Regions from separate parts of the Streptomyces sp. NPDC002809 genome, predicted to be linked through region 4. Evidence: riboswitches for the same ligand, from Rfam matches in the RefSeq annotation. Region 4 holds a riboswitch; each other region holds the start of a gene.
The links. Region 4 has a riboswitch for S-adenosylmethionine ahead of ABT025_RS36025 (amino acid ABC transporter permease). Riboswitches for the same ligand answer to the same signal wherever they lie in the genome.
Positions count from the first base shown of each region.

Region 1: linked by a shared signal. The riboswitch ahead of ABT025_RS34000 (putative leader peptide) and the one ahead of ABT025_RS36025 (amino acid ABC transporter permease) in region 4 are both predicted to bind S-adenosylmethionine.
Region 2: linked by a shared signal. The riboswitch ahead of ABT025_RS20350 (hypothetical protein) and the one ahead of ABT025_RS36025 (amino acid ABC transporter permease) in region 4 are both predicted to bind S-adenosylmethionine.
Region 3: linked by a shared signal. The riboswitch ahead of thrC (threonine synthase) and the one ahead of ABT025_RS36025 (amino acid ABC transporter permease) in region 4 are both predicted to bind S-adenosylmethionine.

Region 1 is NZ_JBEOVJ010000093.1:3,476-10,701, reverse strand. Features, by position in the region: gene ABT025_RS34020 (flavodoxin family protein) at 161-613, shown strand; gene ABT025_RS34015 (sugar ABC transporter substrate-binding protein) at 884-1,972, shown strand; gene ABT025_RS34010 (ATP-binding cassette domain-containing protein) at 2,072-2,851, shown strand; gene ABT025_RS34005 (sugar ABC transporter permease) at 2,995-4,215, shown strand; SAM riboswitch class IV at 4,777-4,889, shown strand; gene ABT025_RS34000 (putative leader peptide) at 4,929-5,045, shown strand; gene ABT025_RS33995 (LLM class flavin-dependent oxidoreductase) at 5,119-6,348, shown strand; gene ABT025_RS33990 (NtaA/DmoA family FMN-dependent monooxygenase) at 6,367-7,226, shown strand, end outside.
Region 2 is NZ_JBEOVJ010000032.1:34,884-42,109, forward strand. Features, by position in the region: gene ABT025_RS20345 (phosphocholine-specific phospholipase C) at 147-2,213, shown strand; SAM riboswitch class IV at 2,356-2,465, shown strand; gene ABT025_RS20350 (hypothetical protein) at 2,512-2,937, shown strand; gene ABT025_RS20355 (cytochrome P450) at 3,096-4,391, shown strand; gene ABT025_RS20360 (cytochrome P450 family protein) at 4,388-5,644, shown strand; gene ABT025_RS20365 (TIGR03854 family LLM class F420-dependent oxidoreductase) at 5,692-6,597, shown strand; gene ABT025_RS20370 (oxidoreductase) at 6,744-7,226, opposite strand, start outside.
Region 3 is NZ_JBEOVJ010000023.1:42,842-50,067, forward strand. Features, by position in the region: gene ABT025_RS16405 (MoaD/ThiS family protein) at 44-322, opposite strand; gene thrC (threonine synthase) at 398-1,690, opposite strand; SAM riboswitch class I at 1,706-1,832, opposite strand; gene ABT025_RS16415 (glucosyl-3-phosphoglycerate synthase) at 1,986-2,933, shown strand; gene ABT025_RS16420 (alpha,alpha-trehalose-phosphate synthase (UDP-forming)) at 2,987-4,378, shown strand; gene ABT025_RS16425 (DUF4913 domain-containing protein) at 4,389-4,898, opposite strand; gene ABT025_RS16430 (trypsin-like peptidase domain-containing protein) at 4,961-7,226, opposite strand, start outside.
Region 4 is NZ_JBEOVJ010000109.1:2,334-9,559, reverse strand. Features, by position in the region: gene ABT025_RS36040 (benzoate/H(+) symporter BenE family transporter) at 1-499, opposite strand, end outside; gene ABT025_RS36035 (helix-turn-helix domain-containing protein) at 709-1,299, shown strand; gene ABT025_RS36030 (glutathione S-transferase family protein) at 1,310-2,098, opposite strand; SAM riboswitch class IV at 2,386-2,530, opposite strand; SAM riboswitch class IV at 2,655-2,762, shown strand; gene ABT025_RS36025 (amino acid ABC transporter permease) at 3,089-4,093, shown strand; gene ABT025_RS36020 (amino acid ABC transporter ATP-binding protein) at 4,090-4,875, shown strand; gene ABT025_RS36015 (transporter substrate-binding domain-containing protein) at 5,059-6,084, shown strand; gene ABT025_RS36010 (GNAT family N-acetyltransferase) at 6,172-6,957, shown strand; gene ABT025_RS36005 (N-acetylmuramoyl-L-alanine amidase) at 6,935-7,226, opposite strand, start outside.

The sequences.
Region 1 (7,226 bases), on a different contig from region 4:
ATGCGGTGCATCGCAAGGCGGAGGGGCGTCCGCGTACTGGATGTGTTCGGGCGTTCCGACAACGCGGCGAGGCGCCGTAGCTGTCGTCGTGCGCCCGCCAGGGACTACGTGACAGCCTTCAGCTTGCGACCGCGCGGCGGGCGCGGCAGGGTTCCGGGGTGTGGCCACTCTCCTGATCGTCCATCACACGCCCTCGCCCAACTGCCAGGCGCTGTTCGAATCCGTCGTCTCCGGTGCGACGACCGACGAGATCGAGGGGGTCCGGGTCGAGCGGCGCGCGGCGCTTGCCGCGACGGCCTCCGACGTGCTCGCCGCCGACGGCATTCTGCTCGGAACACCGGCGAACCTCGGCTACATGTCCGGGGCCCTCAAGCACTTCTTCGACCAGGTCTACTACCCCTGCCTGGACGCGACGCGTGGCCGTCCCTTCGGGTACTACGTGCACGGCGGGAACGATGTGACCGGGGCCGTGCGGGCCATCGAGTCGATCACGACGGGCCTGGGATGGCGCCGTGCGACCGACGCCGTGACGGTCACGGGAGAACCCGCCAAGGCCGACATCGAGGCGTGCTGGGAGCTGGGCGCGACCCTCGCCGCCGGCCTGGCCGACTGACCCGCCGGGCCTTCACTGCCCAGTGGAGGCCCAGGCTGCCCCACCGGCCCCCTGCCACCCCCTGGCAGGGCTCGCCGGGCTCGCAGCCTCGCCCCCCGGCAGGGCCCGACAGGCCCGTCGGCAACCCCCTGGCAGGGCCCGACGGGCCCGTCACCTCATCCGCTTGCCGGTCCAGAGGTTGCCGCTAATGTCGATATGTAGGCCAAAAGTGTGTTTTCGTTTCCGCGCTCTCCCGGTGGAGGGACGGCGCCGTACGAGAAGGAGCCTCCCATGACCAGCACACTGCGGAGCGCGATAGCCCTGGCCGGAGCGGCAGCCCTGTCACTGGGTGTGGTGGGGACCAGCGGTGCGGCGCAGCCGGGAGCGGGCCGGCAGGCCGACGAGGTCAAGATCGGCCTGCTGTTGCCGGAGAGCAAGACCACCCGGTACGAGAAGTTCGACCGGCCATACATCGAGGACAAGATCAAGGAACTGGCCCCCGGCGCCCAGATCGACTACTACAACGCCGCCGAAAGCGCCACCACCCAGCAGCAGCAGGTGAACACCGCCCTCGCCAAGGGCGACCAGGTGCTCATCCTGGACGCCGTCGACGCCAAGTCGATCCAGTCCTCCGTACAGAAGGCACGGGACGCGGGCGTGAAGGTCGTGGCCTACGACCGGCTCGCACAGGGCCCCGTCGACGCCTACGTCTCGTACGACAACCGCAAGGTCGGCGAGTTGCAGGGCAAGGCGCTGCTCGACGCGCTGGGCGACAAGGCCGACAGCGGTGAGATCGTCATGCACAACGGTTCGCCGACCGACCCGAACGCCGCCGAGTTCAAGGCCGGCGCCCACTCCGTCCTCGACGGCAAGGTGAAGATCGGCAAGGAGTACGACACTCCGAACTGGGACCCGAACAACGCCAACCAGCAGATGGCCGGCGCCATCAGCGCACTCGGCAAGGACAAGATCGTCGGCGTGTACTCGGCGAACGACGGTCTGGCCGCCGGCATCGCCACCGCGCTCAAGGCGGCAGGCATCAACGTGCCCCTGACCGGCCAGGACGCCCAGCTCGACGCGATCCAGCGGATCCTCGCGGGTACGCAGACCATCACCGTCGAGAAGCCGTACAAGCCGGAGGCGGACACCGCGGCAGCGATGGCGGTCGCCCTCGCCCAGGGCAAGGACATCCCCGAGTCCCTCACGCCGACCACCGTCACCAGTGGCAGTGGTGAGAAGGTCCCGGCCAAGCTGCTGACACCTGTCGTGGTCGACAAGGACAACATCAAGGACACCGTCGTCAAGGACGGCCTGTACTCCGTCGAGGAGATCTGCACCCCGAACTACTCCGACGCCTGTGAGAAGACCGGTCTCCAGTAGCTCTGTGTCCAGGACTCCGGACGAACGCCACCGCGCGTTCGTCCGGCGGGGGACGAGACCGTCGGCCCGCACGGACGGGCAGCGGAGGAGGCGGTTCCTTTGCCGCAAGAACCAGTGCTCACTCTGCGGGGGATCTCCAAACGCTTCGGCGCCGTCCAGGCGTTGTCGCACTTCGACCTCGAGGTCCGTCCCGGCGAGGTGGTCGCGCTCGTCGGCGACAACGGCGCCGGCAAGTCGACCGCGGTCAAGGCCATCGCGGGAGTCAACCCGCCCGACGAGGGCGTCATCGAATGGCAGGGCCGCAAGGTCGGAATCGGCCGCCCGCACGACGCCCAGAACCTCGGCATCGCGACCGTCTACCAGGACCTGGCCCTGTGCGACAACCTCGACGTGGTCGGCAATCTCTTCCTCGGCCGCGAACTGCGCCGCTTCGGCGTGCTCGACGAGGTCCGCATGGACCAGCGCTCACGCGAACTGCTCGACACGCTGTCCATCCGCATCCCGAGCGTCCGCATCCCCGTCGCCTCGCTCTCCGGCGGACAGCGTCAGACGGTGGCGATAGCCCGGTCGCTGATCGGCGATCCGAAGGTCGTCATCCTGGACGAGCCGACCGCGGCCCTGGGCGTGGAGCAGACGGCCGAGGTCCTGGACCTGGTCGAACGGCTCCGCGACCGCGGCCTCGGGACCATCCTGGTCAGCCACAACATGGTGGACGTGATGGCGGTCGCGGACCGGATCGCCGTGATGCGCCTCGGCCGCAACAACGGCTTCTTCGACCGGCGCTCCACCACCACCGAGGAGATCATCTCCGCCATCACCGGGGCCTCCGACAGTGCGGTCACCCGGCGCCAGGCCCGTAAGCGGGAGGAGGAGCGATGACCCGGGATCCCGCACACGACGACTCCCAGCAACCCGCACACGACGACTCCCAGCAACCCGCCCGCGACGACTCCCAGCAACCCGCCCGCGACGACTCCCAGCAACCCGCCCGCGACGACTTTCAGCAACCCGCGCACGACGCCATGCCCGCTGTCGACACCCGTCTGCTCGTCCGCGAGGAGGGTATCCGGGGGTACGCAGGGGAGTTCTGGCGCAAGATGCGCAGCGGGGAGCTGGGTTCCCTTCCCGTCGTCATCGCCGTGATCATCATCTGGACGGTGTTCGGCAGCCTGAACAGCACGTTCCTCTCGGCCCAGAACCTCTCCGACCTCAGTCAGCAGATCGTCGGCACCGGCATGATCGCCGTCGGCATCGTCTTCGTGCTGCTCCTCGGCGAGATCGACCTGTCCGTCGGGTCCGTCAGCGGTCTGTGTGCCGCGATCTTCGCCGTACTCAATGTCCTGAACGGCATGAACGAGTGGCTGGCGCTCCTCGTCGCGGTTCTGGGCGGAGCCGCCGCCGGTCTCATCCAGGGCTTCTTCTTCGCGAAGGTCGGCGTGCCCGCGTTCGTCGTCACTCTGGCGGGCAACCTCGCCTGGAACGGGCTGATGCTCCAGGTGCTCGGTTCGAGCGGCACGGTCAACATCCCCGCCGACAGCATCGTCGCCGAGATCTACTCGACGATCTACCACAGCCCGGCCGCCGCCTACGTGGCCGCGGCCGTCGGGGTCGGACTCTTCCTGGCCGCCTCCCTCCTGGACGCCGCACGCCGCAGAGCGGCCCGGGTGCCGTCCCGGCCGGTCGCCGAGATCGTGCTGCGCACGATCGTCATCGCGGCGATCGCCTTCGTCACCGCGTACATCCTCAACCGGTACCAGGGCCTCCCGCTGGCTCTCCTGATCTTCCTGATCGTGCTGGTGGTACTGGACTTCGTGCTCCGCCGCACCACGTACGGCCGGAAGGTCTTCGCCGTCGGCGGCAACTCGGAGGGTGCACGACGGGCCGGCATCAGTGTGCCGTTCGTCCGGATGTCGGTCTTCTCGATCGCCGGCACGATGGCGGCGGTCGGAGGTCTGTTCCTCGCCGGGCAGATCCAGTCCGCGAGCCAGACCTCGGGCGGCGGCAACCTCCTGATGAACGTCATCGCCGCAGCCGTCATCGGCGGCACGAGCCTGTTCGGCGGACGCGGTTCGGTCTGGTCGGCCCTGCTCGGCGCCCTGGTGATCGGGTCCATCCAGTCCGGGATGAACATCATGGGCGTGAGCAACGCGATCCAGTTCATGATCACGGGATCCGTCCTGCTGGCGGCAGTGGTCGTCGACTCCGTCTCCCGCAGGAGCCAGAAGGCCGCAGGACGCGCTTGATCAGCAGCACCAGGCCCCGCACGAGGGGCAGGTCCTGCCGGCTGACCGCGGTCGCGACCGTCCGACCGATTCCGTCACGCGGGATCACCGTCCCGACGACGACGGAGCCCATGAAGGGCTGTCGGGTGACACATCAACTCACCTGACTCCGCCGATGGTTGCCGGGAATGCCCGATGCGTACGCACCACCCCGTGAACCACGGGGCCGGGTATGCGGGGCCTGGCATCCGCCGAACACCGGATGAGGCGGCCGCGTCCCAGGTCGCGCAGGGTGGCGACGGGCTGCGCCGGGCGACGGAGGCCGCGGACGTGCACGGTACGGCTTTCCGGGCAAGCGCGCAGAAGTTCACGCAGCGGCAATGAACCGGTCTACGCCCGCTCCATGAGGGCGTCGTGCCCGGTTTTCGCAGGTGACCGCCTGTTGCAGGGCGCCTGTTGGAGGGAACAGACGGAGCGGCCGCGCTGTTCCGGGGCATGGTGGTGCGAGCGTGACCGATGTGAGCATGGCCATGATCTGCAGGGCATTGCGTGGCGCTGCCTGCGCGCGTAGCGTTCCGGGCAGGTCACGAGTGTCAGCGTCAAGCCCTGGCTTGCTGACCGGCAACCCTCCTGCGCGGCGGGGTGCTCCAGGTGACGACCAGGCGGGGCCCGTCCGGGTTCCGCAAGCGCGAGGCCCCCGGGCCCGCCCGGCCGGAAGAGCGGAGGCGACGGTCATGCCACCGGTGTCCTGCCCGCTCGTCAGGGTGCTCGCCCCGCGCCGCCGCGTCCACCTCTATTCACGGCCGCACATCGACCTCCAGCGCGTGGCCGGCGCGCTCTGTTGTTCCTGACCCGTTCCCGCGACGCCGAACCTCCCGACGAGGCCCGGCGATCACCCACGGTCGATCAGGAAGGCACCCTTTCGTGTCCGCATCGTCATTGCCGCACCCCGCCCTGCCCGCCTCGCCCCTCCACCTCGCCGTCGCGCTCAACGGTGCGGGCTGGCACCCCGCCGCATGGCGCGAGCCGGAGGCCCGCCCCGGGGAACTGCTCACCGCCGCGTACTGGACCGACACCGTCCAGGAGGCCGAACGCGGCCTGATCGACTTCGTGACGATCGAGGACGCGCTCGGGCTCCAGTCCTCGCGGTTCACGGAGCCCGACGGCCGCACCGACCAGGAGCGCGGGCGCCTCGACGCGGTGCTCATCGCCGCCCGTGTGGCCCCGTTGACCCGGCACATCGGCCTGGTCCCCACCGTGATCGCCACACACACGGAGCCGTTCCACATCTCCAAGGCGATCGCCACCCTCGACTACGTGAGCACCGGCCGCGCCGGTCTGCGCGTCCAGGTGTCGGCCCGGAGCCACGAAGCCGCCCACTTCGGCCGCCGTACGTTCCCGCGATTCCGTGTCGAGGACCTGGACACCCCGCCCGTCCGCGCGCTGGTCGCCGAACTCTTCGAGGAGGCCGGCGACCACGTCGAGGCGGTACGCCGCCTGTGGGACAGCTGGGAGGACGGCGCGGAGATCCGGGACGACGCCACAGGCCGGTTCATCGACCGGGACAAGCTGCACTACACCGACTTCGAGGGCCGGAACTTCAGCGTCAGGGGCCCCTCGATCACACCCCGGCCCCCGCAGGGGCAGCCGATTGTCAGCGCCCTGGCGCACCGGAGCGTTCCCTTCCGACTGGTGGCCCGTTCCACGGACATCGGGTACGTCACCCCGCACGACACCGGTCAGGCCCGCACCATCATCGAAGAGATCCGCGCCGAACAGGCGGTGGCGGGACGGGCGGCGGAACCCCTGCACATCTTCGGGGACCTCGTGGTCTTCCTCGACGACGACCCGGCAGCCGCGGCGGCCCGCCGCGACCGTCTCGACGGCCTCGCCGGACACCCGTACAGCAGTGACGCGAAGGTGTTCACCGGCACGCCCGCCCAACTGGCGGACCTGCTCCTGGACTGGCAGCAGGCCGGGCTCTCCGGCTTCCGGCTGCGGCCCGCCGTGATCGGCCACGACCTCCCGGCGATCACCCGCGGACTCGTTCCAGAACTGCAGCGCCGCGGTGCCTTCCGGAGCGTGTACGAGGCCGACACCCTGCGCGGGCTGCTCGGACTCGCCCGCCCCGCCAACCGCTACGCCACCGTCTGAGCCGGAAGGACCACCGACATGAGCACCAGCAACGGCGCCGGCACCAGCACCGGCAAGCCGCTCAAGCAGATTCACCTCGCCGCCCACTTCCCGGGCGTCAACAACACCACCGTGTGGAGCGACCCCGAGGCCGGCAGTCACGTCGAGTTCAGCTCGTTCGCGCACTTCGCCCGCACCGCCGAACGCGCCAAGTTCGACTTCCTCTTCCTCGCCGAGGGGCTCAGGCTTCGCGAACAGGGCGGAAAAATATACGACTTGGATGTCGTGGGACGCCCCGACACCTTCACCGTGCTGTCCGCACTGGCCGCTGTCACCGAACGCCTCGGTCTCACCGGCACGATCAACTCCACGTTCAACGAGCCCTATGAGGTGGCCCGCCAGTTCGCCAGCCTCGATCACCTCTCGGACGGGCGCGCGGCGTGGAACGTCGTCACCTCCTGGGACGCCTTCACCGGCGAGAACTTCCGACGCGGCGGATTCCTCCCGCAGGAGAAGCGGTACTCCCGTGCCAAGGAGTTCCTCGCCACGGCCAACGAACTGTTCGACTCATGGCGCGGTGACGAGATCGTCGCCGATCAGCGGACCGGCACGTTCCTCCGCGACGCCCGGGCCGGAGCCTTCGTGCACAAAGGGCAGCACTTCGACATCGAGGGACAGTTCAACGTGCCGCGCAGCCCGCAGGGCCGCCCGGTGATCTTCCAGGCCGGCGACTCCGACGAAGGACGCGAGTTCGCGGCGGAGGGCGCCGACGCGATCTTCAGCCGCTACAGCACCCTCAAGGAGGGCCAGGCGTTCTACGCGGACGTCAAGGGCCGCCTCGCCCGCCACGGCCGCACCCATGACCAGTTGCTGATCCTGCCCGCCGCGACCTTCGTCCT
Region 2 (7,226 bases), on a different contig from region 4:
GCAGGCTCCGACCCGCTCCGTCGCCGAGTGTTCGGCCTACCGCCACCCCGTGCACACTGCACGGGTCTTCCGCAGGGCACGTCGATTCTGGAACACTCCAGTCGCTTCCGCCCCCACATCCCCTCACCCTGCAGAGGCCCCCACTCATGGCAGAACTCAACCGTCGCCGCCTCCTGCAACTCGCCGGAGGAACGGCCGCCTACACCGCGTTGTCGAGCAGCATCGCCCGCGCCGCATCCCTTCCCGCGCGGGGCCGTACAGGCTCCCTCCGGGACGTCGAGCACATCGTCGTGCTGATGCAGGAGAACCGTTCCTTCGACCACTACTTCGGCACCATGAACGGCGTCCGCGGCTTCGGTGACCCGCGGCCCGTCACGCTGCCCAGCGGAAAGCCGGTCTGGCATCAGAAGGACCTCCTCGGCAGGGAGGTGCTGCCGTTCCGGCCGCCCGCCGACGAGCTCGGGATGCAGTTCCTCCGGGACCTGAACCACGACTGGGCGGGCGGGCACCGGGCGTTCAACAAGGGTGCGTACGACCAGTGGGTGCCCGCCAAGACCGCGACGACGATGGCTCACCTCACCCGTGAGGACATACCGTTCCACTACGCCCTCGCCGACGCGTTCACCGTCTGCGACGCGTACCACTGCTCGTTCATCGGGTCGACCGACCCGAACCGCTACTACCTGTGGAGCGGACACACGGGGAACGACGGGTCCGGCGGGGGCCCTGTGCTCGGCAACGACGAGGCGGGGTACGGCTGGACCACCTATCCCGAGCGGCTGGAGCAGGCCGGGGTGTCGTGGAAGGTCTACCAGGACATCGGTGACGGGCTCGACGCGGCCGGGTCCTGGGGGTGGATCAACGATGCCTATCGGGGCACGTACGGCGACAACTCGCTTCTGTACTTCAATAGTTACCGCGAAGCCCAGCCCGGAGATCCGCTGTACGACAAGGCGCGCACAGGGACCGACATCAAGAACGGTGGAGGGCTGCTCGATGACCTGAAGGCCGATGTCCGGGCCGGGACGCTGCCGAAGGTGTCCTGGATCGTCGCCCCGGAGGCGTACAGCGAGCACCCCAACTGGCCCGCGAATTACGGTGCCTGGTACATCTCGCAGGTCCTTGACGCGCTGACCGCCGACCCCGAGGTCTGGGGCCGGACGGCCCTCTTCATCACCTACGACGAGAACGACGGCTTCTTCGATCACGTCGTTCCGCCCTTCGTGCCGTCGGGGGCCTCGCAGGGCCTGTCCACCGTGGACACCTCCGCCGACTACTTCCCCGGGGACATCCGGTACGCAGCCGGGCCGTACGGGCTCGGCCAGCGGGTGCCCATGCTGGTGGTCTCCCCGTGGAGCACCGGTGGGTTCGCGTGTTCCGAGGTCTTCGACCACACCTCCGTGATCCGGTTCATCGAGCAGCGCTTCGGTGTGCGCGAGCCCAACATCTCGCCCTGGCGGCGGGCCGTCTGCGGCGATCTCACCTCGGCCTTCGACTTCCGCCGTACGGACACCTCGGACGTCTCGCTGCCGTCGACGGATGCCTACGAGCCTCCGGACCGTCTCCGGCACCCCGACTACGTCCCCGCGCCGCCCGCCACCGGCAGTGTGCCCAAGCAGGAGAAGGGGGCGCGCCCCACTCGGCCGTTGCGTTACGCGCCCTTCGTGGACGGCGCCGCCGATACGGCCACCGGCAAGTACCGGCTCACCTTCAGTGGCGGCGCCGCCGCAGGGGCGCAGTTCCTCGTGACTTCCGCGAATCGCACCGACGGGCCCTGGACCTACACCACCGAGGCCGGAAAGTCCCTCTCGGACAGCTGGAACACCGCCTACTCCAAGGGAGTGACCGACCTCACCGTTCATGGCCCCAACGGATTCCTGCGCACCTTCCGGGCGGACGGGAAGACAGCGGGGCCGGAGGTGACAGCTCGTCATGACGCCGCCACAGGTGGGCTTGAGCTGACCTTCGTCAATGGCGGTTCCGCGACCGTACGCCTGAGCGCGCGCAGTGCCGTCGGGTACGGGGGAGGGGTGCAGGCCTTCGCGGTCCGCGCCGGCGCGACCGTGAAGCACGTGCTTGACCTGCGGGGAAGCGGGAGTTGGTACGACGTCACCGTCGTCTCCGACGTGGACGCCACCTTCCTGCGGCGCTTCGCCGGGCACGTCGAGACGGGCCGGGCCGGTTCGAGCGACCCGGGCCTCGTCACCGGGTGAGTGGCCCCGGCCGGCGGGTGTCCGGGGGTGGGTGGGGCCCGTGGCCGGGCGCCACGCGCTCCGGACCACCCGCCGCTCCGGCGCTGCGCACTCCTGACCACCCGTCGGGGCCTGCCGTGTGCGTGGGTTGGAGTCGTGGACGGGTCATGAGTTCCAGTGCACAGCCCCGGCTTGCTGGACGGCACCCCGCTCCGCTGCGGGTGCTCCGGGTGACGACCTGCCCCGTGCGCAGGGTACGGGGAACAGCGGACCGCGGTGCAGGCACTCGGGGTCCTCACCCCGGAAGGCGAACCTCACCATGCTGCGTCATCTCACCCGGAACGACTCCGTGCGGAGCGACGACTGCACCCGCTATGCCGCGGGTCACCGCGTGCACTGGATCCATGCCAAGAAGTGCCTGCAGGAGCCGGGGCGGTCCGTCGAGATCCTGCTCACCTCCGGTGACGTCCGCGACGACGGATGGGTCGAACTGCGCCCCGCCTTCGCCTACTCGGGTGATCTCCCCGTGGTCTGGACGCACGCTCCCGGCGCGCTGCGGGAAACGCTCGCCGGTCACCGCGGGCGTGTGTACTGGCTGGAGCGCTGGCACGCGCTGAGGCTCGAGGAGGGTGAAGGCGACGGAGGCAGCGGACTTGGGGATGCGAGGGGTGCCGGGCTGGTCAACGTCGCTCTCCAGGGCGGGGATCTGTGCGAGGACGGCTCCGCCCGGGGCGGTACATCGTGATGCTTGTCAATTGTGTTGAGATGTCGCCCTGTTGCTCTGTTCAAGGTGCGGGATTGATCGCCGTTGACCGTTCCGGCGTCACATAAAATCCTTATAGTGAACGTGCGTTGATCGCATGATCATGACGCTTGCAGCTGTCGCCACAGGAGTCAGGACTCATGACGCGCCCCTCTTCCGCCGAACCCGCGCCGTCCACTCCTCCACCGCCTCCCGGCTGTCCGGCTCATACCGTGGCCGTGCCGCTCGGCGGGTCCGGGTTCCAGACCGAACCCCAGACCGTCTACCGCGCCATGAGGCGTGATCACGGGCCCGTCGTCCCCGTGGAACTGCCCGGCGGGTTCCCCGCCTGGCTGGTCATCGGGTACCGCGAACTCCATCAAGTCACCAGCGACGGCGAGCTGTTCCCCCGTGATGTCGGTCTGTGGAACCAGTGGCCCCACATCCCCGACGACTGGCCCCTGTTGCCGATGGTGGGGCGCCCCCTGCCGTCCATCTACTTCAGCGCGGGGGAGGAGCACCGACGGCACGCCCGTATGGTCGGTCCGGCCCTCGAAGGCGCCGATACGCATCAGATCCGCAGCCACTGCGAGCAGTTGGCCGACCGGCTCATCGACGACGTGTGCAGCCGCGGTACGGCCGACCTCGTCGCCGACTTCTGTGATCCGCTCCCCGTCCTCGTCCTCGCCCGGCTGATCGGGTTCCCCGACGCCGAAGGCGCCGACATCGCCCGGGTGTTGAAGGATCTTGCCGACGGCGGCCCGGACGCGCAGAGCGCCCATCTGCGGTTCGGGGAACACATGGCCCGGCTGGTGGCCACGAAGCGGGCCGCACCCGGGGACGACGTGACCTCGCGCATGCTCGCCTTCCCCGAGGCCTTCACCGACGAGGAGTACATGCTCGACCTGATGGCCATCACGGCCGCCGGGCACCTCACCACCGCCGACTGGATCAGCAACTCCCTTCGGCTGATGCTCACCGAGGACGAGTTCGCCGACTCCATGGCCCGCGGCCGGCGCAGCATCGGAGAGGCCATGAACGAGGTGCTCTGGGAGGACACGCCCACCCAGATACTCGCCGGACGCTGGGCCGTACGGGACACGCAGCTCGGCGGACAGCGGGTCAAGGCCGGGGACATGCTGCTGCTGGGGCTCGGTGCCGCCAACACCGACCCCCTGATCCGCCAGAGCATGTCGGACACCGGAGCATCCGCACAGGGCGGCAACGGCGCACATCTCGCCTTCAGCCACGGCGAGTACCGATGCCCGTTCCCCGCCCAGGAGATCGCCGAGATCATCGCCCGTACCGGCATCGAGGTCCTGCTCGACAGGCTGCCCGATCTCCAGCTCGGTGTCCCCGCCGACGAACTCGTGCGACGGCCTTCCGCGTTCCTTCGAGGCTCCACCGCGCTCCCTGTTCGGTTCACCCCCGTTCGTACGACAGGAGACTTCTCGTGAACTGCTCTCACGCCGCCGCCCAGGCAGCAGCCCAGGACGGCGGGACCGTCGTCATCGACCCGATGGTCCAGGACCTGGACGGTGAGACGGCGCGGCTGCGCGACGCCGGGCCACTGGCCCGGATCGAGCTGCTCGGTGTTCCGGCCTGGACCATCACCCGGCACGCGGACGCCCGGCAGCTCCTGCTCGATCCGCGGCTGGTGAAGGACCTCGACGCCTGGGGGCTGTGGCAGAGCGGCGAGGTGACGCACGCGTGGCCGCTCATCGGGATGATCGACGCCGGCCGGTCCATGTTCACCGTCGACGGCGACGAGCACCGCCGGCTGCGGACCAAGACCTCCCAGGCGCTCACGCCCCGCCGGCTGGAGGCGATACGCCCCGACATCGAGAAGTTCACCGAGGAGCTGCTGGACGCGCTCGCCGAGGGTGGCAGGGGCGGAGCCGTCGTCGACCTCAAGTCCGTGTTCGCGCAGCCGCTGCCCATGCGCGTCGTCGGCATGCTGATGGGGGTCGACCCCGCCGCGAACGCCATGCTGACCCGCCGGTACAAGGCCTTCTTCTCGATGCTCACCCCGCAGGACGAGCGCCTGGCCCTCCTCGCCGACCTGGACGTCTTCTACGCCGGGCTCGTACGGGAGAAGACCGCGCGGCCGACCGACGACCTGACCTCCGCGCTCATCCTCGCCGACGAGGGCGGCGAACCGCTGACCGAGGAAGAGGTGATCGGCAACCTCAAGGCGATGGTCGCGGCCGGGCACGAGACCACGATCGGGCTCATCCTCAACGCCGTACGCGCCCTGCTGGCCAACCCCGACCAGTTGCGGATGGTCCTCGGCGGGGAGGTCTCCTGGCAGACCGTGATCGAGGAGACCCTGCGGTGGGACACCCCGACCACCCACCTGCTGATGCGGTTCGCCACCGAGGACATCCAGGTCGGTGACGGCGTCATCGCCAAGGGCGAGGGAGTGGTCATCTCCTACCGGGTGATCGGCCGCGACCCGGAGCAGCACGGCCCCGACGCCGACGCCTTCGACATCACCCGCCCCACCCCCATCCGGCACATGACCTTCGGTCACGGCCCGCACATCTGCCCCGGTGCGGCGCTCTCCCGCGTCGAGGCGGGGATCGCCCTGCCCGCGCTCTTCGGGCGCTTCCCCGAACTGCGGCTCGCGGTGCCGGATGCGGACATCCGCAAGCTTCCCGTGATGACGCAGAACGACATGGAGGCCTTTCCTGTTCTGCTCGGTGGCTGAGACCGGGTGGCTGCGCCCTCTCCGTACGCGCGCGTATCGTGAGCGCCATGAAGATCCGTTTCGGTGTGGGACTCGGTGCCGGTCCATCCCTGTCGGATTTCAGCCGGATCGTCGACCGTCTCGAAAGCGGCGGAGTGGATTCGCTCTGGCTGTCGGAGCAGGTCTGTTCGGACGCGGTCGATCCCTTCATCGGCATGGCGCACGCCCTGTCACGGACGAGCCGGCTGAAGGTCGGTACGTCGGTCGCGGTGCTTCCGGGGCGTCACCCGGTGCTGGTCGCAAAGCAGTTGGCGTCCCTGGCCGGTCTTTCGCCCCGGCGCGTGCTCCCGGTGTTCGGGCTCCAGCCCGCCCGGACCGGCGAGCGTGAGCTGTTCCCCGCACCCGAGGGACGGCGCGGGGCGCTGTTCGACGAGTCCCTGGAGCTGCTGCGGGCCTCACTCAGCGGGGAAGTCGCCGGATTCGAAGGGGAGTTCCTCAGAGTCGACGCCGCACGGATCGGGCCGCTGCCCGCGAGGCCCTTGGACATCTGGCTCGGGGGCAGCGCACCCGCAGGACTGCGCAGGGTCGGGCGGTACGGGGACGGATGGCTCGGGTCGTTCCTCACCCCCGAGGCCGCCGGACGGGCCCGCGAGGCCATTCAGGCCGCGGCGGCGGAAGCGGGCCGGGAGATCGAGCCCGACCACTTCGGGATCAGCCTCACCGTCGCCGAGGGCGGCATCCCGGACGACCTCGCCCAGGTGATTCGGCGGCGCGTTCCGGAGAGCGACCCCGGGGATCTCGTGGCTGCCGGCTGGCCGGAACTGCACCGGCTGCTGGACGCGTACATCGAGGCCGGCCTGACCAAGTTCGTGATCTATTCCGCCGGGGCCCGGGCCGCCGATCCTTCCACCGACGCCTCCATCGACGCCTTCCTGGACCGGTTCGAGGCGGAGCTGCTGCCACGGCAGAACTGAACGGTCACTCACACGGTCGGGACGTACGGGCCCTGTTCCTCGGGCGGGACGTCCAGGGCCTGTTCCTCGGCCGGCCGCGACCCAGCGCGCGGCCCGGCCCGGGGGACACCGCGCCGTCCGCTACAGCGGCGGCCGGGCGGGGCCGCCTACTTGCGCGCGTCGTCTTCCTGGACGAAGTCGGTGGAGCGGGCGAGTCCTTCCCAGGTGTTCAGATCACGGTCGACGGCGTCGCGTCCGGCGCGGACGAGGCGCAGCGCGTCGGAGCCGAGGACGAGGTGGGCGGGCGGGTCGGGTGTGTCGAGGATGTGCAGGACGGCGGCGGCTGCGTGGGCCGGATCGCCGAGCTGCCGGCCGTCGGCCTGGTGGCGTGCGGCGCGGATGGGTTCGAAGAGATTGTCGTAGTCGGGGATGGTGCGCGGAACGCGGGTCATCGAGCGTCCGGCCCAGTCGGTGCGGAAGGAGCCGGGCTCGATGGCGGTGACGTGGATGCCGAAGGCGGTGACTTCCTTGCCGACGGATTCGAGGATGCCTTCGAGTGCGTATTTGCTGCCGCAGTAGGCGGACACTCCGGCGAAGCCGGCCAGGCCGCCCATGGAGGTCACGGCCAGAATGTGTCCCCGGCGCCGTTC
Region 3 (7,226 bases), on a different contig from region 4:
AATTCCGGTGACGCGGTGAAGTCGGGCCGCGAGGCCCGGGGGCTCAGCAGCCGCCGGCGACGGCCGGGATGATCGAGATACCGGCACCGTCCGGGGTGACCGCGTCCAGGCCGCCCTCGAAGCGCACGTCGTCGTCGTTGACGTACACGTTCACGAAGCGGCGCAGCTTGCCCTGGTCGTCCAGGACGCGGGCGGCGATGCCCGGGTGGTCCTTCTCCAGGGACTCGATGACCTGGGAGAGGGTCGCGCCCTCGGCCGGGACCTCGGCCTGGCCGCCCGTGTAGGTGCGGAGGATGGTGGGGATACGGACCTTGACGCTCATGGTGGGTGCCCTTCCTGAGTCTCGAGTGGTCGGAAGCCGGTGCCCGGCCCGCCGGGGGGCCTGGGCGCCGGGTTCTCAGCTGGTGGCGAGCCCGGCGGCGCGGAAGGCTTCCAGACTCGGGCGGATCGTGGCGCTCGCCTGCGAGGTGGCGGCCACCGCGTCCAACGTCTTGAGGCCGTCACCGGTGTTCAGGATGACAGTGGTGAGCGCCGGGTCCAGCAGACCGGCCTCGATCAGCTTCTGCGTCACACCGACCGTCACCCCGCCGGCCGTCTCGGCGAAGATGCCCTCGGTGCGGGCCAGCAGCTTGATCGCGTCGACGACCTGCTCGTCGTTGACGTCCTCGACGGCGCCACCGGTGCGGCGGGCGATGTCCAGGACGTACGGGCCGTCGGCCGGGTTGCCGATCGCCAGGGACTTGGCGATCGTGTTCGGCTTCTGCGGCCGCACCACGTCGTGACCGGCCTTGAAGGCGGCGGAGACCGGGGAGCAGCCCTCGGCCTGGGCACCGAAGATCTTGTACGGCTTGTCCTCGACCAGGCCGAGCCTGATCAGCTCCTGGAGGCCCTTGTCGATCTTCGTGAGCTGTGAGCCGGACGCGATCGGGATGACGATCTGGTCGGGCAGCTGCCAGCCGAGCTGCTCGCAGATCTCGTAGGCGAGGGTCTTGGATCCCTCGCCGTAGTACGGGCGCAGGTTGACGTTGACGAAGCCCCAGCCCTCGCCGAGCGGGTCGCCGATGAGCTCGGAGCAGAAGCGGTTGACGTCGTCGTAGTTGCCCTCGATGCCGACCAGTTCACCGCCGTACACCGCGGCCATGACGACCTTGCCCTGCTCCAGGTCGTGCGGGATGAACACGCACGAGCGCAGACCGGCGCGGGCGGCGGCGGCGCCCACGGCGCCGGCGAGGTTGCCGGTGGAGGAGCAGGAGAGGGTGGTGAACCCGAAGGCGCGGGCGGCCTCGACGGCGATCGCGACGACGCGGTCCTTGAAGGAGTGCGTCGGGTTGCCGGAGTCGTCCTTGACGTACAGACCGCCGGTGACGCCCAGCTCACGGGCGAGGTTGTCGGCCTTGACCAGCTTGGTGAAGCCGGGGTTGATGTTGGGCTTGTCCGCGACATCGGCGGGGACCGGCAGCAGCGGCGCGTAGCGCCAGATGTTGTTCGGTCCGGCCTCGATGCGCTTCTTCAGCTCGTCCGGGGAGCCGCTCGGCAGGTCGTACGCCACTTCGAGCGGCCCGAAACAGGACGCGCAGGCGAAAAGGGGGCCGAGTGCGAATCGCTCTCCGCATTCGCGGCAGGAAAGCGCCGCGGCGGGACCGAGGTCCACGGAGGATTCAGTGTTTGCTTCAACAGTCTCAACAGCCACGATGGCGAGGTCCTTTCCTCATCTTCCTCGCGACGCATTTCGTCACGAGACGGAATTGGCACCTTCCCCACCTGACCTCGCGGTCGGCGGGAGGGTTGCCGGGACTTCAACGGGCCGTTCCCTCAGTCCCTCTGGATGAGCGCTGTGGCACTGGACCATGGATCCAGGCGTTTATCGGCGGACGGACCCCGGCATGCGACGGCCATCTGCGTTGTTCAAGACTGTAACCGAAGCACCGGACTGTTGAGATAGTCGTCCGAACCGCGAGATGGATCACATACAGGGAGTATCGACCGTGCTGGAAGAGGTCGAACGCTGGCTGACCAGGCGTTCCTGGTCAGCCGCCGACCGTCCGCTGGACCGTCTGCTGGAGGCCGGAAGCGGCGCGAACGGACCGAGCGTGAGCGTGGTGCTGCCCGCGCTGAACGAGGCGGAGACGGTCGGGGACATCGTCACGACGATCCGGCGCGAGCTCATGGAGAAGGTCCAGCTGGTCGACGAACTCGTGGTGATCGACTCCGGCTCGACGGACGCCACCACCGAGGTCGCCCGCCGGGCGGGTGCCCGGGTCGTCCACCGGGACGCGATCCTGCCCCGCATACCGGCCGTCCCCGGCAAGGGCGAGGTGCTGTGGCGGTCACTCCTGGTGACCGGCGGGGACATCGTCTGCTTCATCGACGCGGACCTGAAGGACTTCTCCGCGGACTTCGTCTCCGGCATCGTCGGCCCGCTGCTGACCGACCCCTCGGTCCAGTTCGTCAAGGCGATGTACGACCGCCCGTTCGGCGACACCACGGGCCAGGGCGGCCGCGTCACCGAAATGGTGGCACGCCCGCTGCTCAATCTGCACTGGCCGCAGCTGGCCGGCTTCGTCCAGCCGCTCGGCGGCGAGTACGCCGTGCGCCGCTCGCTGCTGGAGCGGCTGCCGTTCCCGGTCGGTTACGGAGTGGAGCTGGGCCTGCTCGTCGACGCCCTGCACACGGTCGGTCTGGACGCGCTCGCCCAGGTCGACGTGGGCGTCAGGAAGCACCGCCACCAGGACGGCCAGGCGCTCGGCCGGATGGCCGCAGCCATCTACCGCACCGCCCAACTCCGCCTCTCCCGGGGGCATCTGGTCCGCCCGTCGCTGACCCAGTTCGAGCGCGGCGAGCACGGCTTCGTCCCGCGCACCTATCCGGTGGACACCGAGGAGCGGCCGCCGATGCGCGAGATCGAGGAGTACGTTTCACGCCGTGCGGCGTGACGTGGCCTGACTTCGTACGTTTGGGCGGTTCGTGATCGGGCTAGATTCCGCCCATGGTCTCCGAGCACGCCCCTCAGCCCGCTGCCCAGGTACTCGTCGCGTCCAATCGCGGCCCGGTCTCGTACGCGCTGCGCGAGGACGGCACCCTCGACTCCCGGCGCGGCGGGGGCGGACTCGTCTCCGGCCTGAGCGCCGTGGACGACAAGATGTGGGTCTGCGCCGCCCTCGGGGACGGGGACCGGGAGGCGGTGCGGCGCGGGGTCGGCGAACCCGGCGTCCGGATGCTCGACATCGACGCGGACGTCCACGCCGACGCGTACAACGGCATCGCGAACTCGGTGCTCTGGTTCGTCCACCACCTGCTCTACCAGACCCCCGTCGAACCCGTCTTCGACGCGGAGTTCCGCCGTCAGTGGGCCTCCTTCGAGACGTACAACCGGGCCTTCGCCGAGGCGCTCGCCGAGGAGGCGGGCGAGGGCGCGGCGGTCCTCGTGCAGGACTACCACCTGGCGCTGGTGCCCGGCATGCTCCGCGAGCTCCGCCCCGACCTGCGGATCGGCCACTTCTCGCACACCCCGTGGGCGCCCGTCGACTACTTCCGGCTGCTGCCCGACGACATCGCGGAACAGCTCCTGCACGGCATCCTCGGCGCCGACCGGGCGGCCTTCCTGACCCGCCGCTGGGCGGACGCGTTCATCGGCTGCTGCACGGAGATCCTCGGCGGCACCGGCCGCACCCGGATCGGGGTGCACGGCCTCGGCGCCGACGCGGAGTTCCTGCGCCGCCGCGCGCACGAGGCGGACGTGGACGAGCGGATGGCGGCGCTGCGGGAGCAGGTGGGCCCCGGCCGGAAGACGATCGTGCGGGTGGACCGTACGGAGCTGTCCAAGAACATCGTCCGCGGGATGCTCGCCTATCGCGCCCTGCTCGACGAGCGGCCCGAGTGGCGCGGGCGCGTCGTCCACATCGCGTTCGCCTACCCCTCGCGGCAGGACCTCGGGGTCTACCGGGAGTACACCGCCGAGGTGCAGCGCGTCGCCGACGCGATCAACGAGGCGCACGGGACGGCGGACTGGACCCCGGTCGTCCTGCACGTCAAGGACGACTTCGCCCGCTCGCTGGCCGCGTACCGGCTGGCGGACGTCGCGCTCGTCAACCCGATCCGGGACGGGATGAACCTGGTCGCCAAGGAGGTCCCGGTCGTCTCCGACCACGGCTGCGCGCTGGTGCTGTCACGGGAGGCGGGGGCGTACGAGGAGCTGGGCGCCGACTCGATCACGGTGAATCCGTACGACGTGTCCGCCACCGCCGACGCGCTGCACGAGGCGCTGACGATGGCGGACGACGAGCGGACGGCCCGCACGAAGCGGCTGGCCGCGGCGGCCACCGCGCTGCCGCCGCAGCAGTGGTTCCTGGAACAGCTGGAGGCGCTGCGGCAGGAGTAGGGCGGGCCGGTCAGTTCGCCGGGTCCTCCGCCCCGGCGGCCTTGCGCGCCTCCTCCGCCTCCGCCGCATCGACCGAGAACGCCGGGTCGTCCCACATCTCCGGCGGTGACGGATTGCCCGGCAACGGGCCGATGTCCACGCTGTGGCCGTCGGGTCCCGCGCAGAGGACGAACGGCCCGGTGCGCGGATCCATCAGCACGGCCAGATGGGGATCGGCGTGGTGCAGCCACCAGTTGGACATACCGAGAGACGAATCGACCCGCAGGAACTCGAAGGCCCGCCACAGCGAGGCGATCCTCACAATCGCTTCGGGATGCATCCACCAGTCCGGACACCAGGCCAGGTGGACGCCGTCCACGCGCCGCCACACCACCTGGGCGAGATACTCCTCGTAGAAGAGGTCCACCGACCGGAAGACCAGTTCGGTGCTGTCGTCGGTCTCCATCGGCGGCGGTGCCCCCGCGGCCGAGGCAGGACCTCCGTCGGCGGGAACATCCGTCTCCCCATCCTGTTCCGGCATCGTTCTCTCCTCCCGAAACGCACAAACCGCTTCTGTCACGTAGGTCGTACAGCGGCCGCCGGTCAGCCCTTCGGCACCCCGTAGCGACGGCGCACATCGCTCGCCTCGGCCCTGCGTCCGCAGCCGTCCAGCAGCTGGGCCCAGCGGGTCGCGGATCTCGTCAGGTCATCACCCGGCGACGGCTTGCGCGCCGACATCCGGGCGTAGTTCTCGGTGGCCTCGCGGGCGAACGGAAGCGCGCGCAGCAGGGCGCGCATTCCTCCTGCCGCCGAGGCGTGATGGGCCAGTTGCACCAGATTCTCGGCGAGCCGCACCCGGCTGAAGTCGGAGTTCACGGCCACCGGGCGCAGCAGCACGACGGCCCGCTCCCTGAGCGGTACCGGATCGCCGCCCTTGCCACTGGTCTCCCTCAGCCAGGCCACGAGCGTGAGCCCGGCGGCGTAGCCCGCGGCTTCCTGCCCGGGGTCCTCGCGCCACCGCCGCTCGTACAGTTCCAGTGCCTGGTCCCCGGCCGCCAGTGCCGCCTCGGGCTCGTCGTGGTCCGACAGGGCCAGGGCCTGTTCGTGAAGTGCCTCGGCGAGGTACATCTCGTTCGGGGCGGGATGCAGGCGGACCAGCTCGCGCCTGACCCTGACCTCCTCCTCGTGGGCGGCGAGGGCCTCCTCCCGGTGGCCGGCGGCCTTGTGGAACACAGCCGCCTTGGACAGGTCCTTGCCCAGATTGGTGCCGCGGGCCACCGGGTTGTCCCGGTACAGCAGCCGGGCGAGGCGGATCGCCTCGTCGATCGTCTCCAGTGCCTCGTCCACGCGCCCGAGCTCGTTCAGTACCCAGGCCCGGTTGCTGAGCAGCAGCCGCATCCAGTCGGCGTGCTCCAGGGGCGCCCTTTCGGTCAGCATCGCATAGAGGTCCTCCGCCTCGGCCAGCGTCTCCAGGGACTGCTCGTGCGGCTGCTCGGTGGCCAGGTTCACCAGGGAATCCGCCAGACCGGCGTTGTAGGTGTCCGGGTTGTCCGCGGCCATCCGCCTGCGCAGGTCGACCGCCTCCTGGGAGGCGGCGCGCGTCCTCACCGGGCTGGCTCCCTCACGCCAGTAGTGCCAGGAGAGATGGTGCAGCGTGCGGGCCAGCGTGTCCGCGTAGGCATCCGGATTCTCCGTGGCCAGCCGACGCTCGATGGCCAGCGCCTGCTCCGCGATGATCCTGCCCTCCTCCGGGTGCCCCGAACCTGACTGGCAGGCGGCGAGATTGCGCAACGACGCGGCATGGGCGGCCGCTCTGGACGGGTCACGCTCGGCGAGCTCCCGTCGGATGGCCACCGACTCCTCGGCCGCGGCCACCGCCTCCGGCCTGCGCGCCGCGTCGTCGTAGCCCGTCGCCAGCGAGTTCAGGGCCTTGGCCAACAGCTCCGGGATCTCCGCATCGGGCACGCTCCGCGCCAGCCCGCGGCACAGGTCCACGGCCTCTTCGGCGAGCGCGAGCGATGCCTGCCGGGCACCCGCGTTCCACTGAACCGCCGAATGCTGGATCAGCGCGCCGGCGAGCACCCGCTCCTGGGCGGGGGTCCCGTGGGCCGCCCGCGCGCGCTGGATCGCCACCGACTCCTCGCCCGCAGCCACGGCCGTACGCCAGTCACTCGTCCGCGCCTTGCGCTTCGCCCACTCCCCCAGGGCCCAGGCGAGGCCGTCGTGGTCGACGGTCCCGTGCACCGGCTCGCGGTACCGCTCGACCAGGCGTTGCGTGAGCCGCACGGCGAACCGGGTGAGGGCGTCGGAAGCCTCCGGCAGCGCGGCCGCGGCGGCGCGCAGCACCTCCGCGGTGAAGTCCTGGTGCTCCAGCAGCGTGTCGAGCCGTTCCAGGACGAGGTCGCGCCGACTGGTCCGGCCCGCGTTGGCATGGGCCACCACGGACCGGGTCAGCACCGTCAGCGCCTGCACCTGCTGGGCGGGTGTGGCACCCGTCATCAGCGCGGGCAGCAGCCCCGGCACCTCCGCCACCATGAGCGACGCCTGGAACTCGGCGACCCGGTCGGGCTGCAGCGTCCCCCAGAAGGTGTCCCCGGCACCGGGATACAGCCGGCCGATCGCCGCGGCCAGCTCCCATTCCCTGCCCTGCCCGAGGGCCGGCACCCGGGCCACGACTGCCATCGCCTCGTCCTCGTCCGCGGCGCCGCACAGGTTCGCGGCGGCGACGACCCGGCGCATCAGGGGCATCGGCAGCGGCCGCTCCCCGCCGTTGGCGAGCAGGCGTGCCCAGTAGCGCTCCTCGTGGCGCAGGAGCGTTGCCTCGACCGCCTCGCCCGGGACGACGTCAAGAGGGGCGGGGCCCGCCTGG
Region 4 (7,226 bases):
GGCCCAGCAGATAGAGCACGAACATGGGGAACGCGACCGCGAATCCGCCGTGCATGGTGCTGAACAGGCCCGTGCCGAACCGCAGCAGCACCCCGGCGAGCAGCGCGGCCGCCAGCGGCACCGGGATCCGGCCCATGAGACGGCTGAACCAGCCCGTCACACCGCTCACGAGGATCAGCAGGGCCGAGAAGACGAACGCGCCGACCGCCTGAGCCATCGACACACCGCTCAGACCCGTCGTGAGCAGCGCGGCTCCCGGCGTCGACCAGGCGGTCACGACGGGCGCCCGGTAACGCAGCGACAGCCCGATGCAGGTGCAGGCCAGTCCGACACCGAGCGCCAGCATCCAGGAGGAGATCTCGTGCGAGTCCGCCCCCGCCGCCTGCGCGGCCGTGAAGACCAGCGCCGCCGAACTGGTGACCCCGACCATGACGGCGATCAGGCCGGCGACCACGGCCGATGGCGGCGCGGCGGAGCGTATACGGGTGATCGCGAACATGAGTGAGCCACTTTCCTGTGCTGTGCCCGACTGGGTGCGTGTCCGGCGCGGTGCCTGCCCGGCCGGTGGCGGTGCCTGACTGCGCCGACGGCAGGCTGTCGGCCGGGCGCGCCCGCGGGGCGTTCCATATATGGAACGTTCTGTATGTGGAACACTAGAGAGGCGGGCCGACGCCCGTCAACCAGGACAGTGGAGCGGGTGCACGGCCTATGGGGCTGAACGAGGACGTGGGACGTCGGCTGCGAGCGCTGCGGCGCGAACGGGACCTGTCGCTGTCGGAGTTGTCCCGGCGCTCCCGCGTCGGCAAGGGCACGCTCTCGGAGCTGGAGAGCGGCACACGCAACCCCACTCTGGAGACCTTGTACGCACTCACCACCGCGCTCGGCCTTCCGCTCAGCGCCGTACTGAGCGACCTGCGACCGGGGGACGGCTCCGGCCCGGCACTTCCCGGCGTCTCGGGAAGTGCCGTAACCGCCGTTCTTCTGGAGCGGTACGAGGACGGGGCCGCGGTCACCGACGTGTTCCGCATCAGCATCACGGCGGGCGCCGTACAGGAGTCGGAAGGGCACGTCCCGGGTACGCGGGAGAGCCTGATGGTGCTGTCCGGCACCGCCGTCGTCGGCCCGCCGGACGACACCCGTACGGCCGGCCCCGGCGCCTTCGCGCACTGGCGGGCCGACGCACTCCATGTCTACGGCGCGCCCGACGGGGATGTGGAGGGCATCCTCTTCGTCCGTTATCCCCCGCCGGGGGAGCCCGCCGGGGGAGCGGGCCGGAGTGCCGTGAGCGACGACGGCTGAGCGCAGGGGCTCACGCCGCGTCGGCCGCCACGTCGTTCGCGCACGGGAAGGCGGGGTGGTCGCCGAGCCGGCGCACGAAGTCCTGGAGCCGGGGGTGAGCGGACAAGGAGTTGACCGGGCCGGGCTGGACGAGTGCCACCCACAGGTCCACGTCGGCGGCCGTCAGCTCCGCACCCAGCACATAGGGGTGCAAGGAGAGACGGCGCTCCATCAGGTCGAGCGCCGCCGAACGCTCCGAGGGCGATGCGGACGGGGTGACCTTCTGGTCCAGCAGCTCACGCAGGGCTTCGATGTCCGCGGCGAGCTCCGGCGGGTGCAGCGCGGAGGGGCAGGCCTCGTTGTGCCCGGAGAGCAGACCGGCCAGGTCGCGGAGGATGTCGGGCGTGTGGTTGCTGACGATGCGGCCGCTCCAGCGGTCGCACAGGGCGGGAGCCGTCAGCGGTCCGTCGTAGTGGTGCACCGTCGCCTCGTACGCACTGCGCAGCGAGGCGAAGGCCTCGGGGGTCGCGGCCGGGTGGGTGAGGAGCGTGGTGGCGACCGAGTCCCGCAGGCCGAGAAGGCCGAGAGTGATGGAGATGCGCAGCGAGCGCGGACAGCTCGCCGACAGGAAGAGCTCGTAGCGATGCGGCGCCGGATAGAAGCCGCCGGCGAGACCGACGCCGATCCTGCTGTCGAAGCGGGGGGACGGTACACCCGACGACGGGCGAAGGCCTGCGGCGCGTGCAGCGGAGGCGGAGGAAACGGGGCCGCGCTGCGGCGAGTTGTCCGTGCTGGAACCGCGCGATGCTGTCTCGGGCATGACTCTCCCTATGGGGATCCCTGGGGGAACGACGAAGCCACCGCCGCCATGCTGGCACCGGCGGCCGGATGCGGAGCGACTGTGCTTGCGTACCGGTCCGGACCGAAGGACCTGCCCCGGCCCGGCACGAGCGCACCGGAACGAGGAGTCCGGCCGATCGGGCGGGGGCAGGTCCGACGCGGACTAGTAAGCGCTGGAGACGCGCAACAGATCGATGTGCAGGCGCCTCGTCAAGCCGTTCCTGGGCAATTCCCACCGGTCCTGGCCATCGGGGCTCGCGAGACGCGAGACCGCGCTTGTCCTGTTGCTCCAACAGGACCCGGTCGTCACCCGGGGCACCCCATCGCGGTGGAAGGGTTGCCTGTCAGCGGGCCGGGGCCGATGACCGCACGAGCGGGAACTCCCGCACGGGCAGCGCTGACAATCGTGACCGTCCACGCCAGTTTCGGTGCGTCCGGTGGCGCCGTCAAGAAGGCGGGACGTGCCGTCTCGCCTGGTGGTCACCGGCGTTGACATCCTTTTCGATGCGGCCCTAACCTCCGGCGCAGAGCAGAACGGTCACGAGTGCCGGCGAAGAGCCCTGGCTTGCCGGCCGGCAACCCTCGCACGCGGTGGGGTGCCCCAGGTGAGGACCGGACCGGATGACGTTCGGTAAGCGTGAGGCCCCGCGGGGCGGAATGGTGACGGTGAGCGAGATGAACGCAGCTGACGGGATGGCCGCTCGGCGGCCCCGCGGCTGCGTCCTGCTGTGCGCGGACCGCTCCGTCGACCTGCTGCGTGTCAACAGCGCGCTGTGTACGGCCGTTTCACGCCCTCTCTGTCAAGGCTGACGGCTCTCCTATTCCCTGACATCCACCGCTGCCGCGGTGTGCCCTCTCCCCACCCGGCCCCTGAGCCGCGCTGTGTGCCGCGTCCCGACGGCCCGTCCCCGACGGGCGCGGTGCCGCAGCCTCCCGCGGTCCGGGGTGTCCGCATCCGCTGGAGCCCTCCATGAGTGAACTCTCCGGCGTCGCTGTGTCCCCGGGACCAGCGCCGCCCACCGACGCGAACCCCCGTCCCGGCCCGAACGCCGCGCCCAGGCCCCTGGCGGCGCAGCGGGTCCTCCCGCTCAGGCGTCCCGGCCGATGGATCGCCACGATCGTCGTGCTCGTGCTCGGCGCCCAGATCGCTCACGGTCTGGTGACCAACCCGTTCTACCAATGGGGCCGTTTCCAGTACTGGTTCCTGCGGCCGGCGATCCTCGACGGACTGCTCGTCACCCTCGAAGCGGCGGTGTACAGCGCCGCGCTGGGCCTGCTCGGCGGTGTCCTGCTGGCCCTTGCGAGGCTCTCCCCGAACCCGGTGCTGCGCACGGCGAGCTGGCTCTACACGTGGCTGTTCCGTTCGGTGCCGCTGATCGTGGTCCTGCTGTTCCTCTACAACTTCAGTGCCCTCTACCGCACGTTGAGCATCGGGGTGCCGTTCGGTCCGGCCTTCTTCACCTTCGACGAGTCGCGCCTCGCCACCGACATGGCCGTCGCGGTCGTCGGACTGAGCCTCAACGAGGCGGCCTACGCCTCCGAGGTGGTGCGCGGAGGCATCCTCTCCGTGGACCAGGGGCAGCACGAGGCGGCCGCCGCACTCGGCCTTCCGAGGCGATACCAGTTCGCGAAGATCGTCTTCCCGCAGGCGCTGCGCTCGATCACCCCGAACTACGTCAACCAGTTGATCGGTCTGATCAAGGGCACCTCGCTGGTCTTCTACGTCTCCCTGCTCGACCTGTTCGGCTCCGTACAGAGCATGGGCAGCACCTACCCCGGCGACATCGTGCCCCTGCTGCTGGTCGCCACCGTCTGGTACCTGATCCTCACCAGCGCCGTGTCCGTCATCCAGTTCTACGTCGAGCGGCACTACTCGCGGGGCGCGCTGCGCACCCTGCCGCCGACCCCGCTGCGGAAGGTACGGACCGGCCTCGGCGAACTGAGGGCCCGGGTCCGGAGGGAGACGGCGACATGACCACCGACACGCAGGAGATACGCCCGGCCGCCGTCGAGGTGCACGACGTGTACAAGTGGTACGGCAGCCAACGGGTCCTGGACGGGGTGGAGCTGACCGTGCGGCCCGGTGAGGTCACGGTCATCCTCGGGCCGTCGGGCTCGGGCAAGTCCACCCTCCTCAGGGTGATCAACCACTTGGAGAAGCCGGAGATCGGCCATGTCAGCCTGAACGGCGAGATGATCGGTGTACGCCGGCAGGGCGAACGGCTCAAGGAACTCAGCGAGCGGGTCATTCTGGCCCAGCGCAGCCGGATCGGTTTCGTCTTCCAGAACTTCAACCTGTTCCCGCATCTGACCGTGCTGGACAACGTGGCGGCCGCCCCGGTGGCGACCGGCAGGCTCGCCAAGGGCGCGGCCCGGGAGCAGGCCCGCGACCTGCTGGCCCGGGTGGGTCTCGCAGACCGGGCCGGGGCGTACCCCCGGCAGTTGTCCGGCGGCCAGCAGCAGCGTGTGGCCATCGCCCGTGCCCTCGCCCTGCGGCCCGGCGTCATTCTCTTCGACGAGCCGACGTCCGCGCTCGACCCCGAACTGGTCGGCGAAGTGCTGGCGGTCATCAAGGACCTGGCGAGCAGCGGCACGACCCTCGTCATCGTCACCCACGAGATCGGCTTCGCCCGTGAGGTCGCCGACCGGGTCGTCTTCATGGACGGCGGCCGGATCGTCGAACAGGGCTCTCCCGCGCAGGTGTTGGACGACCCGCAACATGACAGGACCAGGGACTTCCTCAGCAAGGTGCTCTGACCCCCGCACGTCGTGGAGCGAGGCGGTCCGGCCGCGGCCCACCCGGCACTCCCTCCGTCCCACCGGCGCCGCCCGGCATTCGCTCCCCGCCACCGCCCACCCGGCACTCCTTCGGTACCACCGCACCCACTCGGCATTCCTTCGGTACCACCGCCGCCCACCCGCCACCCGACAAGGACAGTCATGCACACCCTCAGTCTCCGCAGCAGCCTCCTCCGCGGCGTCACCGCCTCCGCGGCCGTCGCCTCCCTCGCCCTAGGTCTCGCCGCGTGCGGCGGCGACAGCGACGCCGCCTCCAGGAGCGGCACAGCCGCAGCCGGAACGGTCACCGTCGGCGCCCTGTCCAACGGTGCCGGGAAGGAGACCGCGCTCAAAGTGTCCGAGGTCGAGTCGATCAGTGCCGGACTGCCCGCGGAGATCGCCGAGCGAGGCACGCTGGTGATCGGCGTGGGTGCGTTGCCGGCGGGGTTCCCGCCCCTGGCCTACGTGGGTGACGACCAGAAGACGCTCACCGGCGCCGAACCCGACCTCGGCCGACTGGTCGCGGCGGTCCTCGGGCTCAGGGCGGAGATCAAGAACTCGACCTGGGAGAACATGTTCGTCGGGATCGACAGCGGCAAGGTCGATGTGGCCCTGTCCAACGTCACCGACACCGAGGAGCGCAAGAAGAAGTACGAGTTCGCCTCCTACCGGCAGGACAACCTCGCTTTCGAGGTGGGGAAGAAGAGCACCTGGAACTTCGACGGCGACTACCGGAACCTGGCCGGCAGGACCGTCGCCGTCAGCGCGGGCACCAACCAGGAGAAGATCCTTCTGGAGTGGAAGGAGAAACTGGCGAAGGACGGCAAGACGCTCGACGTCAAGTACTACCGGGACAGCAACGCCACCGCGCTGGCACTGGCCGGCGGGAAGATCGACATCTCCTTCGGCCCCAACCCCGGCATCGCCTACCACATCACCCAGACGGCGAACACGCCGAACGCGACGCGTAACGCGGGCAAGTTCTCCGGCGCGGGTGCGACGCTCCAGGGCCTGATCGCGGCCACCGCGAAGAAGGACAGCGGGCTTGCCGAGCCGATCGCAGCCGCGATCAACCATCTGATCAAGAGCGGCCAGTACGCCCGGTGGCTCGCCGCCTGGAACCTCTCCAACGAGGCCGTCGACAGCTCACGGGTCAACCCGCCCGGGCTGCCGCTCGACAACTCCTGACCCACCGCCCGTCCGGGGGCCCCGCCGTGCCGCGGCCGGGCCCCCGCCCCGCCCGGCGCGTTCCCGACACGGAGACCCAGTACCGCCATGCTCACCAGCAATCACGCCCCGTCCCCGAGCCCCCACCCGCCACACGTCCTGGACAACGCGGCCTGGGCCGCACTGACCGGCCCGCACATCCGGTTCGCCGAGCGGGTCGGCCGGGCCGCCCGCTACCCCACGGACGTCTCCCCGTTCACCGCCCTCGACGATCCCACCGACCCCCGCGCCTGGGACGACCTGGCCGCACTGGTCGGGCCCGGGACCGTCACCCCGGTCACCGGCGTCCAGTCCGTGCCCGACGGGTGGGAGACCGAGCAGAGCGGTGACGGAGTCCAGCTGATCGACACCGCACTGCACGCCGAACCGGCGCCCGAAGCGGTGCGGCTGGGCCCCGCCGACGTACCCGAGATCCTCGGACTGATCGCCCTCGCCAGACCGGGCCCCTTTCTGCCCCGTACCGTCGAACTGGGCACCTATCTCGGCATCCGCGACCGCGGACGCCTGATCGCCCTGGCCGGCGAACGGCTGCGTCCGCCTGGCTGGACGGAGATCAGCGCCGTCTGCACCCACCCCGACCATCGCGGCCGGGGCCTGGCCACCCGGCTCGTCCGCGCCGTCGCTGCGGGGATCCGGGAGCGGGGCGACGTCCCCTTCCTGCACGCGGCCGCCAGCAACACCGACGCGATCCGGCTCTACGAGTCGATCGGTTTCACCCTGCGCCGCCGCAGCCGGTTCGTGCTCGTCCGAGCCCCCGGGGCGGGGCCGGACGACGCCCGGGATCCGCGGATCCCGCCGGTCCACGCGCGGCTCAGCCCGCGCCCAGGAGGTTGACCATACGGATGTAGCGGACCCAGTCCCAGTGGGGACCCGGGTCCGTGTGGTCCGTACCCGGCACCTGCACGTGGCCGAGGATGTGCGCGCGGTCCTTGGGGATGCCGTAGCGGTCGCACACCGAGGCGGTCAGGAGTGCCGACTTCTCGTACATGGCGTCGGTGAAGTAGGAGGGCTGGTCCACGTAGCCCTCGTGCTCGATGCCGATGCTGCGGGTGTTGTAGTCCCAGTTCCCCGCGTGCCAGGCGATGTTCTTCTCACGCACACAC